2 regions of the Achromobacter sp. NPDC058515 genome follow, and region 1 is predicted to be linked to the other one. Evidence: predicted binding sites of a transcription regulator. Region 1 holds the regulator's gene; the other holds the start of a gene.

What was found. The regulator FNR, encoded in region 1, switches genes on or off when oxygen is low (the NO sensors DNR and NnrR bind a similar motif). The targets are predictions, from matches to a motif close to TTGATNNNNATCAA.
Region 2: the regulator FNR is predicted to act here: its motif matches at 4,471-4,484, upstream of ACFWP0_RS03075 (OmpW family protein).

What each region holds. Positions count from the first base shown of each region.
Region 1 covers NZ_JBHXNI010000016.1:47,585-55,250, reverse strand. The annotation lists gene clpB (ATP-dependent chaperone ClpB) at 1-2,389, opposite strand, end outside; gene ACFWP0_RS23765 (gamma-glutamylcyclotransferase) at 2,527-2,961, shown strand; gene fnr (fumarate/nitrate reduction transcriptional regulator Fnr) at 3,049-3,777, shown strand; gene ACFWP0_RS23755 (hypothetical protein) at 3,792-4,991, shown strand; gene ACFWP0_RS23750 (ArsR/SmtB family transcription factor) at 5,070-5,507, shown strand; gene ACFWP0_RS23745 (SRPBCC domain-containing protein) at 5,408-5,857, shown strand; gene ACFWP0_RS23740 (DUF899 domain-containing protein) at 5,913-6,614, shown strand; gene ACFWP0_RS23735 (hypothetical protein) at 6,565-7,041, shown strand; gene ACFWP0_RS23730 (2Fe-2S iron-sulfur cluster-binding protein) at 7,022-7,354, opposite strand; gene ACFWP0_RS23725 (NUDIX domain-containing protein) at 7,381-7,666, opposite strand, start outside.
Region 2 covers NZ_JBHXNI010000001.1:636,494-644,159, forward strand. The annotation lists gene ACFWP0_RS03055 (NAD(P)H-dependent flavin oxidoreductase) at 1-594, opposite strand, end outside; gene ACFWP0_RS03060 (Bug family tripartite tricarboxylate transporter substrate binding protein) at 613-1,590, opposite strand; gene ACFWP0_RS03065 (YbfB/YjiJ family MFS transporter) at 1,622-2,845, opposite strand; gene ACFWP0_RS03070 (LysR substrate-binding domain-containing protein) at 2,910-3,773, shown strand; gene ACFWP0_RS03075 (OmpW family protein) at 3,770-4,408, opposite strand; gene ACFWP0_RS03080 (glutamate synthase subunit beta) at 4,597-6,063, opposite strand; gene ACFWP0_RS03085 (glutamate synthase-related protein) at 6,072-7,666, opposite strand, start outside.

The DNA.
Region 1 (7,666 bases):
GCTTTTCCAGGCGCTCGCCCAGGCGGCGAAGCTGGATGCGGGCAATGGACTCGATGTGCTGCGCTTCCAGGCCATGGAACACAACCACTTCATCGATGCGGTTCAGGAACTCGGGCCGCAGCGTCTGCTTGAGCTCGTCCCACACCACTTCCTTGATCACGTCGTAAGGCTGGCCCGCCAGGGTCTGGATATGGTGCGAACCCAGGTTGGAGGTCATGACGATCACGGTATTGCGGAAGTCCACGGTGCGGCCCTGGCCGTCGGTCAGGCGCCCGTCGTCCAGCACCTGCAGGAGCACGTTGAACACGTCCGGATGGGCCTTTTCCACTTCGTCCAGCAGCACGACGCTGTAGGGCTTGCGCCGCACGGCCTCGGTCAGGTAGCCGCCCTCTTCGTAGCCCACGTATCCGGGCGGCGCGCCGATCAGCCGCGCCACCGAGTGCTTCTCCATGAACTCGCTCATGTCGATGCGGATCATGTGCTCTTCGGAGTCGAACAGGAACTCGGCCAGGGCGCGCGTCAGCTCGGTCTTGCCCACGCCCGTCGGGCCCAGGAACAGGAACGAGCCATACGGCCGCGCCGGGTCCGCCAGGCCTGCGCGGGAACGCCGGATGGCGTCGGACACCAGGCGCACGGCCTCGTCCTGGCCCACCACGCGCTTGTGCAGGAACTCTTCCATGTGCAGGAGCTTCTCGCGTTCGCCCTGCATCATCTTGGACACGGGAATGCCGGTGGCGCGCGACACGACCTCGGCGATTTCCTCCGCGCCGACCCGCGTGCGCAGCAGGCGCGGACGGGACTCGTCGCCTTCGGCGTTCTCGGCCGCCTCGGCGGCGCCCACTTCAGCGGCCTTCAGGCGCGATTCCAGATCGGGCAGCTTGCCGTACTGCAGCTCGGCCAGCTTGTCGAACTGGCCCTTGCGCTGCAGTTCCGCCATCTCGGCGCGCACGCTGTCGATCTCTTCCTTGATGGCCTGGGTGCCCTGCACCGCGGCCTTCTCGGCCTTCCAGATTTCTTCGTAGTCGTTGTACTCGCGCTGCAGCTTTTCCAGTTCGTCTTCGATGACGCCCAGGCGGCGCTTGGACGCGTCGTCCGTTTCCTTCTTGACGGCCTCGCGCTCGATCTTTAGCTGGATGATGCGGCGGTCCAGCTTGTCCATCACCTCCGGCTTGGAGTCGATTTCCATGCGGATGCGGGCGCCGGCCTCGTCGATGAGGTCGATGGCCTTGTCGGGCAGGAAGCGGTCGGTGATGTAGCGGTGCGACAGTTCCGCCGCCGCCACGATGGCCGGGTCGGTGATCTCAACGCCGTGGTGGATTTCATAGCGTTCCTGCAAGCCGCGCAGGATGGCGATGGTGGATTCCACATCGGGCTCGTCGACCAGCACCTTCTGGAAGCGGCGCTCCAGCGCGGCGTCCTTTTCGATGTACTTGCGGTATTCGTCCAGCGTGGTCGCGCCGATGCAATGCAGCTCGCCGCGCGCCAGCGCCGGCTTGAGCATGTTGCCGGCGTCCATCGCGCCTTCGGCCTTGCCCGCGCCGACCATGGTGTGCAGCTCGTCGATGAAGACGATGTTGCGGCCGTCGTCCTGGCCCAGCTCTTTGAGCACGGCCTTCAGGCGTTCTTCGAATTCGCCGCGGAACTTGGCGCCGGCGAGCAGGGCCGCCAGGTCCAGGGACAGCACGCGCTTGCCGCGCAGGCTCTCGGGCACTTCGTCGTTGACGATGCGCTGCGCCAGGCCCTCGACGATGGCGGTCTTGCCCACGCCGGGCTCGCCGATCAGCACGGGGTTGTTCTTGGTGCGGCGCTGCAGGATCTGGATCGTGCGGCGGATTTCGTCGTCGCGGCCGATCACCGGATCCAGCTTGCCCTGGCGGGCGCGCTCGGTCAGGTCCATCGTGTACTTGGACAGGGCTTCGCGGTTGGCCTCGCCTTCCGCGCCGGAGACGTTCTCGCCGCCGCGAACGGCGTCGATGGCGGCTTCCAGGGCCTTCTTCTGCAGGCCCGCGTCGCGCAGGATGCGGCCGGCATCGCCCTTGTCGTCGGCCAGCGCCAGCAGGAACAGTTCGCTGGCGATGTAGGTGTCGCCGCGGCGCGCGGCTTCCTTGTCGGTGCGCGTCAGCACGCCTTGCAGGTCGCGGCCCACCTGGACGTTGTCCTCGCCCTGCACCTGCGGCAGGGACTTCAGGGCGTTTTCCAGGGCCGGCGCCAGCCGGTTGACCGCCACGCCGGCGCGCGCCAGCAGGCTGCCGGCGCCGCTGTCGGAATCCGACAGCAGGGCGGACAGCACGTGGACGGGCTCGATGTAGGGGTGGTCGTTGCGGGCGGCCAGACTTTGAGCGTCGGCCAGGGCTTGCTGGAACTTGGTAGTAAGTTTGTCGAATCGCATAATGGTCGTTGTGGCTTGTTGGGGAGCCTGACCGATACGTGCCGGCGGGCTCGATAACCTGAATATGCGGCCGGATGAGAAAATTTCAACACCCGGCCAGCCTCATGGTCTCTTCGACGTGCAGCAGCAACTGAACAATGAGCATATACGTTTTTGTCTACGGCACCCTACGAGCAGGCGAAATCAACGATCTGGCGCAAGCCGCCGCCAGCCGGGGGCTGCCCGCTCCCTGCCACGTCGGCCCGGCCAGCGTGCCGGGCATGCTGGTGGACTTTGGCGACTGGCCCGGACTGATCCCGGCGGACAACGGCAGGCGCGTGCGGGGCGACGTTTTCCGGGTGGACCCGGCGCTGATCGCGCTGATGGACGAGATCGAGGAGTACGTGCCCGGCCAGCCCTGCCTTTTCGTGCGCAGGGAGATCGAGGCCCGCCTGGAAGCCCCGGACCGGGGCGGCCTGGTGACCTGCCAGTACTACCCCGTCGACCCGGCGCTGTGCGCCGCGGCCGTCGCCATCGCCGGCGAGGACTGGATTGCCTACCGGCTTGCCCGGCGCCCGGTAAGACACCCGTAGTAACAACGGACTACAATAGACGCCTGTCTCACGCTTTGCACCCGTTCCGGCCTTCCGCCGCGCAATGGGCACTCTAAAGGTCATCGTATGCAAAAACGGGTCCCCATTGCCCCTGATGCCGCTCACTGTTCCACATGTATGCTGGGGCACGTCTGCGTTCCCGTGGGCATGGCAGCCGCCGAAGTCGAAAAGCTGGACGAGCTGGTGAAGGAGCGTGTCCGCCTTGAAAAAGGCAAGACGCTGTATTCGCTGGACCACCCGCTGGACGCCGTGTACGGCGTGCGCTTCGGCAGCCTCAAGACGCAACTGGAAGACGCGACCGGCCAGATCCAGATCACCGGCTTTCACCTGCCGGGCGAGATCGTCGGCATGGACGGCATGCTGGATGGCAAGCACGTGTCGGCCGCCGTGGCGCTGGAAGATTCCGAGGTCTGCGTCATCCGGCTGAACGAAGTCGATCGCGTGGCCGCGCACCTGCCGTCGCTGCAGCAGCAGTTCCGCCGCCTGATGAGCCGCGAGATCACCCGTTCGCACCAGATGCTGGCCTCGCTGGGCTCGATGCGGTCCGAGCAGCGCCTGGCGGCCTTCCTGCTGAACCTGTCGCAGCGCTATGCCTCGCTGGGCTATTCGTCCACCGAGTTCGTGCTGCGCATGAGCCGCGAAGAGATCGGCAACTACCTGGGCCTGACGCTGGAAACGGTCAGCCGCCTGTTCTCGCGCTTTGCGCGCGACGGCCTGATCAAGATCAACCAGCGCGAGGTCCGCATCCTGGACCTGGCCGCGCTCAAGCAACTGCTCGGCCACGACGGCTGCTGAGCGTCTGCCGCGCCATGCGCCGCGCGCCCACAAGCTCTGTGTCCCAGGCATGGCAGGCTCGCGGGCCGCGCCTGGCGCGCTGCCTGGCCGCCTCGCTTGCCATGGCCGCCACGCTGGCGCCCCTGGCCGCGCGCGCCCAAACGCCGCTGCCCGACCCCTACGACTACGATGAAATCGTGCCTGCGCCCAAGCGCGCGGCGCCCCTGAGCTGGCAGACGGTGGAACTCGGCAAGCCGGGGCACCGGTACAAGATGCCGGTCTACGCCAACCGCAACCTGGCCAAGGACGACCTGCGCGGCATCAAGCAGGTGCTCGTCGTCATCCACGGCGTCAAGCGCGACGCCGACCACTACTACGAAACCGCCGCCGCCCTGCTGGCGGGCAACCCCGACCGGGAGCGCGAGACGCTGATCCTGGCGCCGCGCTTCTCCGGATCCATCGACTCGGGTTTCGGCGGCATGGCGGCCTGGCGCAAGGCCAGCTGGGAAGACGGCGAAGACAGCGTCCAGGCGGCGGGCCGGCCCGCGCCGGTCAGCTCGTTCCAGGTGCTTGACGACCTGCTGCGCAGCCTGGACGATCGCAAGCGCCTGGCATCCCTGGCGAACATCGTGCTGGCCGGACACTCCGGCGGCGCGCAGTTGGTGCATCGCTACGCGGTGCTGAACAACATCGACGGCCCGCTGCGCCGCGACGGACTGGCGCTGCGCTACGTCGTCGCCAACCCCTCTTCTTACCTGTACCTGACCAACGAACGGCCGCGCGCGGACGGCAAGGGCTATGCGCCCTACGAACGCGGCATCTGCCCCACCTATAACCAGTACAAGTACGGCACGGACAAGCTGCCCGCCTACGCGCGGGGAACCGAAGAATCCCGGCTCTTCGTGCGCTACGCGGCGCGCGACGTGATCTATCTGCTGGGCGGCGCGGACAACAACCCCGAGCACCGGCTGCTGGACAAGGCCTGCGGCGCGGAAGCCCAGGGCGCGACCCGGCTCGCGCGCGGCACGGGCTACGTGCAGTACGAGCACGTGCTGGCCGGCCGCGGCGCCAAACCCGTCGCGCTGCGCCACAGCAGCTTCGAGGTGGGCGGCGTGGGCCACGACAGCAAGCGCATGTTCGGATCGGTCTGCGGCGTGCGCGCGCTGCTGGGCGACGGCGCCCAGACCACCGGCAACGCCGCCGCCTGCGACATCATCAAGCCGCGCGGCAAATAGACGCTGCCCGCGGGTTTAGGGAAATTCCGGAGTTGCATGGCTTGACAGGCATGCCTTGCCGGCCCGACACTTAACCTTATGGTTAACTTTAACGACGACACCCTCGACGGCATTTTTTCGGCGCTGGCCGATGGCACGCGGCGCCGGGTGCTGGCGGACCTGGAACAGGGATCGGCATCGGTCAGCGCGCTGGCCCAGCCTCACGCCATGTCCCTGCCCGCCTTCATGAAGCACCTGCGGGTGCTGGAAGGCGCCGGCCTGATCGCCCGCGCCAAGGACGGCCGCGTGGTGAGCTGCACGCTGTCGCCAGAGCCCATGCAGGCCGCGTCCGCATGGCTGGCCCGCTATGAAAAGTTCTGGAACGGGCAACTGGATTCGCTGGCGCGGTATCTCTATCACGAAGAGGAAATACACCCATGGCAAACCGAACCTCCCCCCTCGAACTCCGGCTCCAGCGGCGTTTCGACGCCCCCGTCGAACGCGTCTGGCGCGCCTGGACGGACCCGCAAGCGCTGATGCGCTGGTTCGGCCCCGCCGAAACCCGGCAAGTCCTGATGGCCGAGACCGACGTGCGCGTAGGCGGCGCCTACCAGGTCGGGTTTGCCACCGAAGACGGACGCGAACACCACGCCAGCGGCCGCTACCAGGAAGTAGAGCCGCAGCGCCGGCTGGTCTTCACGTGGGCCTGGCGCGACACGCCGGAAGAAACATCGCTGATCACCCTTGAATTCACCCCTGCGGGCACGGGCACCGACCTTGCCTTCCTGCAGACCCCGTTTGTCGACCAGGCTACCCGCGACGGCCATGAACATGGCTGGTCGGGCGCGATGGACCGGCTTGCGGATCACCTGGCGAGCCTGGCCTGAGTTCCGCCGTTCGCCCCGTCCGGGCCTGCGGGCCCGCCTTTCCAGGAGCCGCACCATGCAAACCGATCACCCTGTCGTATCCCGCCACCAGTGGGACGCCGCGCGCGAGGCGCTGCTGCGCCGCGAAAAGGAATTGACCCATGCCCAGGACGCGCTGGCGCGCGACCGCATGGCCCTGCCGTGGGTCAAGGTGGACAAGGCCTACCAGTTCCAGGACGCCAGCGGATCGCACTCCTTGGCCGATCTGTTCCAGGGCAAGAGCCAGCTCATCGTCTATCACTTCATGTTCAGCCCCGATTGGGAGGAAGGCTGCGTGGGCTGCTCGTTCCTCGCCGACCACCTGGGCGGCGCCCTGATGCATCTGCGCCACCATGACATTTCGGTGGTGGCGGTCTCGCGCGCGCCCTATGCCAGGCTGGCCGCGTTCAAGCAGCGCATGGGCTGGAACTTCGATTGGTTCTCGTCCGAGGGCTGCGACTTCAACTTCGACTTTCGCGCCTCCGTGCCCAAGGCCGACGGCGACGTCGAGGAACGGCCGGGGGCCAGCGCTTTCTTCCGCGATCCGGACGGCGAGATCTTCCACACCTACTCCACCTTCGAGCGCGGGGTGGAGCGCCTGGCGGGCGCCTACAACTACCTGGATCTCGCGCCGCTGGGCCGCAACGAAAACGGGCCCCATTTCGACCTGGGAGACTGGGTGCGCCACCATGACCGCTACGACGACTCCCCGCAGAAAGCCTGCCACGCCCACGGCTAGGCGCTGGCTGCCGTCCGCGGCCGGCATGGCGGGCCTGTGGCTGGCCTGCACGGCGGCCATGGCCGCCGGCCTGCTGATCGATACCTGGCGCACGCCCGCCGCGCTGCTGGCCAGCGCATGCGGCGCGCCGGGCACCCTGGCCGAGCTGGCATGGCGGCACGCGACGCTGATGCCGGCCAGCAGCGCGGCAATGGCGCTGGCGGCGCTCTTGCCCTGGCCCCGGACGCAGGGCGTCGCGCCCCCGGTGGCGGCGCGCCTGCTCTGCGCCGCGCTCATGGCCCTCGGGATGATCCTGGGTGCGCGGCTGGGTATCGCAGCGGCGCTGTCGGCGGGCGCGGCGCCCTTCGCCGGCATGGCGCTGGGCATGGCGGCGGGCATGGCCGCCGCGCTCCTGCCTGCCCGCGCGCTTAGCGCCTGGCGCCGGTAAGGGGGCGCACGGCCGCTGGCGCGGCCTCGATCGGCGCGGCCTGCGGCGCCTGGATTTCCAGCGACGACGCGGCCTGCGCCACGCACGGCAGGATCCAGCCTTCTTCTTTTTCGTCGCGCGACAGCCCCGGCCATTCAATGCCGTAGACCACGGAGCCTTCCAGCATCAGGCACATGCAGGCGCGGCAGGTGCCGTTGCGGCAGGAACTGGGCAACTTGATGCCTGCCGCCTGCGCCGCCAGCAGCACCGGCGTGCCGGCGTCCGCGTCAAAGCGCAGGCCGGCGGGCTGGACGAGGACCGGGTAGGCGGGCATGGCCTGCAGGCGCTGCGCGATCCGCCTCAGGCGGCGTCGTCCCGCCAGTCCAGCTTCCACGCGCCGGACAGCACGTTCTGCATCCACAGCACGCAGGTCAGCGTCTTGGCGTCGGTGACTTCGCCCTTGCTGCAGGCCTCGATCAGGTCGGCCGGCTGCGCGCTGATCACGTCCAGGAACTCGTCCTGGTCGAGCTGGCGGGGCCCGGCGCGCAAGCCGCGCGCAAAGAAGATGTGGATGATTTCCGTGGAATAGGCAATGGCCAGGTGCAGGCCCCCGGCATGCGCCCACTGGTCCGCGGTATAGCCCGTT
Region 2 (7,666 bases), on a different contig from region 1:
GGCCATGGTGCCTATCAGGGACGCATCGAACGCTTCCAGGAAGGTGCCGCGGTGGCCGCCGGCCTCGGCGCCCTGCGCCACGACGGCGTCCACCCCATCCTGCTCCAGCGCGACCGCCTCGCGGACGGTGGTGGCCGTGCCCACGGTCAGGATGCCCAGTTCGCGGCAGCGCGCCAGGACGGCGGCCGGCACCTGGCCGAAGGTGAAGCTGAAGACGGCCGGGCGCGCGCGCAGCACGGCTTCGATCTGCCCCGGCAGCGGGTCGGCCTGCGGACCGGGCGCCGCGGGCGCGGGCAGGCCCAGCTGCTGGTGGTAGCGGGCCATCAGGGCCAGCATCCGGCCGGCATCGCCCTGCATGGGCTCGTCCGGCACGGTCGCGAAAAGATTGATGGCGAAGGGGCGCGGCGTGCGCGCGCGGATGGCGTCCGCGGCGGCCTCGATCTGCTCGGGGCTCATGTAGGCCGCCCCGAGCGATCCCAGGACGCCCGCCTTTGACGCCTCGGACACCAACTCCACCGTGGTGGCGCCGCCGGCCATGGGCGCCTGGATGATCGGGTGGTCCAGCTTGAGAAGGTCAGTCAGACGGGAAGCCATGGGAATACTCCTGGAGGGTTATTGAAGCTGGATGTTTCCAGCCTTGATGACGTGAGCCCACTTTTCGGTTTCGCTCTTGATGAAGGCCGCGAATTCCTCGGGCGTGCCGCCGCCCGCCTGGCTGCCGGTATCGGCAATGGCCTTCTGCACATCCGGTTCCTTCAGGATGCGGTTGAACTCGGCGTTGAGCTTGGCGATGATGGGCGCGGGGGTGCCGGCGGGGGCGACGATGCCCTGCCAGTTGTACGACTCGAAGCCCGGCAGGCCCGATTCGGCCATGGTGGGCACGTTGGGCAGCACGGCCAGGCGCTGGGCGGACGTGACGGCGATGGGGTGGATCTTGGCGCCCTGGATGGCCGGCAATGCGGAATAGCCCATTTCGAACATCATCGAGATATGGCCGCCCATCAGGTCGGTGGCAGCCAGGCTGCCGCCCTTGTAGGGGACGTGGACGATGTCGATCTTGGCCTGTTCGCGGAACATCTCGCCGGACAGGTGGTGCGCGCCGCCCACGCCGGACGAGCCGAAGGACAGCTTGCCGGGCTGCTTCTTGGCCAGCGCGATCAGGTCGGCCAGCGTTTTTACCGGCAGCTCATTGTTCACGCTCAGGACCAGCGGGCTGTTCTCGATCAGGATAACGGGCGCCAGGTCCTTTTGCGGGTTGTAGGGCATGTCCTTCATCAACGACGGGTTGACCGCCATCGGGGCCAGGTTGCCGGTGCCGATCGTGTAGCCGTCGGGGGCCGCCTTGGCGATCAGGCTGGTGCCCACCACGCCGCCCGCGCCCGCCTTGTTCTCGACGACGATGGGTTGGCCCAGCGATTCGCCCAGCTTGCGCGCCAGAAGGCGCACGCGCGTGTCGGCAAAGCCGCCCGGCGCGTAGGGCACGATCATGGTGATGGGCTTGGCGGGCCAGTCGGCGGTCTGGGCCTGGGCAGCGCCGCCGAAGGCGGCAACGGCCGCCAGGGCGGCGATCAGGGGGCGCAACGGTTTCATGCTGGAGACTCCTCTTCCTGCTTTCTGATTTCTAATGTGAACAGCCCTTGGGGCCGATCGCATTATGCCCAGCGCCTTCGCGATCTGTCGTGACTTTTCCCAATGCCCAGGCGGACAGCGCCAGCAGCGCCGCGCTGGCCGCCAGCACCTGCGGCAGGCCGGCGCCCCAGCGCGCCGCCCACGATGCCAGCAGCGGCCCCAGGATCTGGCCGGCCGCGAATGCCGAGGTCATAACCGCGGCCGCCCGCGGGGCCGCCGCGCCCGCCAGGCGCCGGGCGGTCAGGATGCCCGCCTGGGTGATCACCATGAAGGTGCCGCCCACCAGCAGCGCGGCAAGAATCACGGCGGCGATGTGGTGCCACAGCGCCACGGTCAGCATGCCGACGGCCATCAGGGCCTGGGCGCCGCGCCAGACCTGCCTGTCGTCGCGCCCGCGCGCCAGCCTGGGAACCAGCAGGCAGGACAGCGCCGCGGCCAGCCCGAACAGCGGCCAGGCCCAGCCGAAGATCGCCGGGTCCGGAAAGATCTCCTTGGCCATCGCGGGCAGGAAGGTCGCGGGAACGATGTAGCCGACGCCGAAGATGCCGTAATGCAGCGCCAGCAGGGAAATGCCTCGCGGCAGGCGCGCCGGGGGCGCGGCGGCGGCGGACTTGCGGGCCGGCGGGGCCTGCCGGCTGAGCCCGGGCCAGGCCAGCGCGGACAGCGCCAGCGCCAGGCCGCCCAGCGCGGCCCACGTCAGGTTCGCGCTGGCGCCCCAGCCCATCAGCGCCAGGCAGGCCAGGCCCGTCAGCGCGATGCCCGCGCCCACGCCGGCAAAGGTTACGGCCGAAGCGGACGCTTCGCGCGGATCGCCGACGGGCACGGGGCGCCAGGCCGCCACGCAGATGAAGGCGCTGGCGCTTGCATAGCCCGCCGCCAGCCGCAGTGCGCTCCAGCCGGCCACGCTGTCCAGCAGCGGCATGGCCAGGGTCAGCGCCGCCACGGCGGCAAGGCTCGCCGCCAGCGTGCCGCGCAGGCGGCGCACCGGCCAGATGATCGCGGCCAGCGCGCCCAGCAGATAGCCGGCGTAGTTCGCCGAGGCCATCCAGCCGCCCTGGGCCAGCGACAGGCCCGCCTCCTGCGCCATTAGCGGCCACACGGGCGTGAACGCGAAGCGGCCGATCCCCATGGCAGCCGCCAGCGCGAACGCGGCCGGCCAGGCCAGGCGGACCGCGCCGGGCGCCGTTTGAGGGAGGGGGTAAGCAGGTGTTGACATGGCCCCACTCTACGGCTGTACTAATATCTTGAATAGTGAATTATTAAGAACGTGAGTTCCTGAAATGAGAAACTTGGATCTCGATGCCCTGCAGATATTCAAGACCGTGGCCGACCAGGGCGGCGTGGCGCGCGCGGCCGCGCACCTGAACCGGGTGCAGTCCAACGTGTCGACCCGCTTGAAGCAACTGGAGGCCTCGCTGGGCACTCCGCTCTTCCGGCGCCAGAACCGCCGGCTGGTGCTGTCGGACCGGGGGCGTGTGCTGCTGTCGTATGCGGACCGCCTGCTGCGCCTGTCCGACGAGGCGCAGGCCGCGGTTCGCGAGGGCGCCCTGCAGGGCGTGCTGCGCATCGGCACCATGGAAAGCACGGCGGCGGCGCGCCTGCCGCCCATCCTGGCGGCCTATCACGCGGCCTGGCCGCAAGTGCGCATCGAACTGGTCACCGGCACGTCGGGCGCCCTGGCCGCCATGGTGCGCAACTACGAGATCGAGGCCGCGTTCGTGGCGCAGCCGTTTCCCGCCGAAGGGCTGGCGGCTATGGACGCGTTCAAGGAAGAACTGGCGCTGATCTCGCCCATGGCCTGGGATCCGATTCGAAGCGCGAAGGAGCTGGGCGAGCGCACCGTCATCGCGTTCGCGGCGGGGTGCTCATACCGGCGCATCCTGGAATCGTGGCTGAACCAGGAAGGCGTCGCGCCGGCGAAGGTGATGGAGTTTGCGTCCTATCACGCCATCGTGGCATGCGTGGCCGCCGGGTCTGGCGTGGCCATCGTGCCGCGCTCGGTGCTGGCGGTGCTGGGGGCGGAGCAGTCGGTGCGCGTCGGCGCCCTGTCCGGCCCTCATGGCCGGGCCCTGACCCAGCTGGTCTGGCGCGCCGACGACGATACGCCGGCGCTGCAGGCCTTGCGGGGCAAGCTGCAAGGTTAGAAGCGGTAGCCGATGCCCACCGTCGCCACCCACGGGTCGATCCGCGCCGTGCCGACGCGCTCGCCGTCCAGCTTTACCTTGGACTTGATATCGATGTAGCGGATGTCGGCGTTCATGAACCAGCGTTCACTGATCTTGATGTCCGCGCCCAGCTGCGCCGCGACGCCCCAGGAATCGCTCAGCTTCAGGTCCGAACCCTTCAGCGCGCCTTCGGCCTTGGTGTCGAAGAAGTGGGTGTAGTTGATGCCCACGCCGATGTACGGCTGGATCATGCTGTCGGGCAGGATGTGCCATTGCAGGCTCAGCGTGGGGGGCAATTGCTTGCTGGAGCCGATCTTGCCCAGGCCGCTGCCGCTGACGTCGTGCTGGAACGGCCAGGCGCCCAGCAGTTCGATACCGATGTTGCGCGTGGCCATGTAGGCCAGCGTGAAGCTGGGACGCACGTTGTTGTTCACGTCCAGCTTGACGGCGCCGTCAAGCACCGAGCCGTTGTTGGACGAGGGGCGGACTTGCGTCACGCCGACCCGGAACAGCACGTCGCCCGCTTCGTGGGCATGAGCGGGAGCGGCGAATGCGCCGGCGGCGACCAGGCCGGCGATGGCGGTGGCGCGGATGCGCCCGTTCAGCGAAAACATTTTCTTCTCCGATCTTTCCATGGGGTGAGCGGACAGGTTCTCAGACCTGCCGCAGTGCCCGGTTGACGTGTGTCAAATCGTGAAAAGACCGCAATCCAAAAGTGGTTATCCCGCAACAGGCGGGGCGACCCCAAAGGAAAACGCCGCCGGCGCGCGTGCGCTCGGCGGCGTGGCTTGCCTGGCTGTTATCAGCGCGGCAGTTCGCTGCTGCCCATCAGGTAGGCGTCCACCGAGCGCGCGCATTGGCGGCCTTCGCGGATGGCCCAGACCACCAGGGACTGGCCGCGGCGCATGTCGCCGGCGGTGAAGACCTTTTCCACGCTGGTGCGGTAGTCGTCGGTGTTGGCGCGCACGTTGCCGCGGGCGTCGCGGTCGACGCCGAAGGCGTCAAGCACGGTCTGCACCGGCGATACGAAGCCCATGGCCAGGAGCACCAGGTCCGCCTTGATCTCGAACTCCGAGCCTTCGACTTCGCGCATCTTCATCTGGCCGGTGGCGTCGTCCTTGAACCATTCGACGCGCGCGCCGATCAGCTTTTCGACCTTGCCGTTGCTGCCCTTGAGCAGCTTGGTGGTCACGGACCAATCGCGGTCGCAGCCCTCTTCGTGCGACGACGAGGTGCGCATCTTCAGCGGCCAGTACGGCCACGTCATGGTCTTGTTCTCGGACTCGGGCGGCTGGGGCATCAGTTCGAACTGCGTGACCGAGGCCGCGCCGTGGCGGTTGCTGGTGCCCACGCAGTCGGAACCCGTGTCGCCGCCGCCGATCACCACCACATGCTTGCCCTTGGCCAGCGTCTGGTCGGTAAGGCGGTCGCCGGCGACCGCCTTGTTCTGCTGGCGCAGGAAGTCCATGGCGTAATACACGCCCGAGAGCTCGCGGCCCGGCACCGGCAGGTCGCGCGGCGTTTCCGAACCGCCGCTCATGACCACGGCGTCGAATTCGGCCAATAGCGATTGCGGCGTGCGCACCGTCAGGCCGTCGGCCACGGGGTCCTTCGGGCTGCCGATGTAGGTCGACGGCGCGAATTCCACGCCTTCGGCTTCCATCTGCGAGATGCGGCGGTCGATCTGGTGCTTTTCCAGCTTGAAGTCGGGGATGCCGTAGCGCAGCAGGCCGCCGATGCGATCGCTCTTTTCAAACAGGGTCACGGAGTGGCCCGCGCGCGCCAGCTGCTGCGCGCACGCCATGCCGGCGGGGCCGGAACCCACCACCGCAACCTTCTTGCCCGTCTTGCGCGCCGGCACTTGCGGCGCGACCCAGCCTTCGGCCCAGCCCTTGTCGATGATCGCGTGCTCGATGGACTTGATGCCCACGGCGTCGCTGTTGATGTTCAAGGTACAGGCGGCTTCACACGGCGCCGGGCAGATGCGGCCCGTGAACTCCGGGAAGTTGTTGGTGGAATGCAGGACTTCCAGCGCGCGGCGCCAGTCCTGCTTGTACACCAGGTCATTCCAGTCGGGGATGATGTTGTTGACCGGGCAGCCGTTGTTGCAGAACGGGATGCCGCAATCCATGCAGCGCGCCGCCTGCTGCTTGGCCTGGTCGTCGGTCAGGTGCAGCACGAATTCGCGCCAGTTCTTCAGCCGCTTCTGCGGGGCCTCGGAGGCCTCCTGCAGACGCTGAAATTCCATAAAGCCGGTAACTTTTCCCATGGTATTCCTCACGCAGCCAGTTGTTGCGGGTTGGCTGCACGCCACATTTCACCCAATGCGCGGCGGTAGTCCGTCGGCATGACCTTTACGAATTTGCCGCGCGAGGCTTCCCAGTCGCCCAGGATCTCGCGGGCGCGATAGCTGCCGGTGTAGCGGAAGTGATCCTCCACCAGGCGGCGCAGGATGGATTCATCCGTTTCGCGTTCGCCGCCGCGCTGCGCGCTGTGCCAGATGTCGATGTTGTTCTGCGATTGCTGCTCGGCATGCGGCGCCACGGCTTCCAGTTCCACCATGGACAGGTTGACGCGGTGCTTGAGCGTGCGCTCGGGGTCCCAGACATACGCCACGCCGCCCGACATGCCGGCCGCGAAGTTGCGGCCCGTGGCGCCCAGCACCACGACGGTGCCGCCGGTCATGTATTCGCAACCGTGGTCGCCCGTGCCTTCCACCACCGTGGCGGCGCCCGAATTGCGCACGGCGAAGCGCTCGCCGGCCACGCCGTTGAAGAACGCCTCGCCCGCCAGCGCGCCGTACAGCACGGTGTTGCCGGCAATGATGTGGTCGGGGCCAAAGCCGCGGAAGTCGTTGGGCGAGCGCACGATGATGCGGCCGCCGGACAAGCCCTTGCCTACGTAGTCGTTGCCTTCGCCCACCAGGTCCATCGTGATGCCGTGCGCCAGGAACGCGCCGAAGCTCTGGCCCGCGGTGCCGTTGCACTGGATGTGGATGGTGTCGTCCGGCAGGCCGTCATGGCCGTAGCGCGAAGCCACGGCGCCCGACAGCATGGCGCCGATCGTGCGGTTGCGGTTGCGCACCGGAACGATGAACGAGACCTTCTCGCCGCGCTCGAGCGCGGGCTTGCTGCGTTCGATCAATTGATGATCCAGCGCGCCGGCAAGGCCATGGTCCTGCTCTTCGGTCTGGCGCACGTCGGCATCCGACTGCGTTTGATGGAACACGCGGGCGAAGTCCAGCCCTTGCGCCTTCCAGTGCTCCACGCCCGAACGCATGTCCAGCAGGTCGGCGCGGCCGATCAGGTCGTCGAACTTGCGGATGCCCAGCTGGGCCATGATCTCGCGGACTTCCTCGGCGATGAAGAAGAAGAAGTTCACGACGTGCTCGGGCTTGCCCTGGAATTTCTTGCGCAGGACGGGGTCTTGCGTGGCCACGCCCACCGGGCAGGTGTTCAGGTGGCACTTGCGCATCATGATGCAGCCTTCCACGACCAGCGGCGCGGTGGCGAAGCCGAATTCGTCGGCGCCCAGCAGCGCGCCGATGACGACGTCGCGGCCGGTCTTCATCTGGCCGTCGGCCTGCACGCGAATGCGGCTGCGCAGGCGGTTGAGCACCAGCGTCTGCTGCGTTTCGGCCAGGCCCAGTTCCCAAGGCGTGCCCACGTGCTTGATGGACGACACCGGGGACGCGCCCGTGCCGCCGTCATGGCCGGCGATCACGACGTGGTCGGCCTTGGCCTTGGCCACGCCCGCGGCCACCGTGCCCACGCCCACTTCGGACACCAGCTTGACCGACACCGAGGCCTTGGAATTCACGTTCTTCAGGTCGTGGATCAGCTGGGCCAGGTCTTCGATCGAGTAGATGTCAT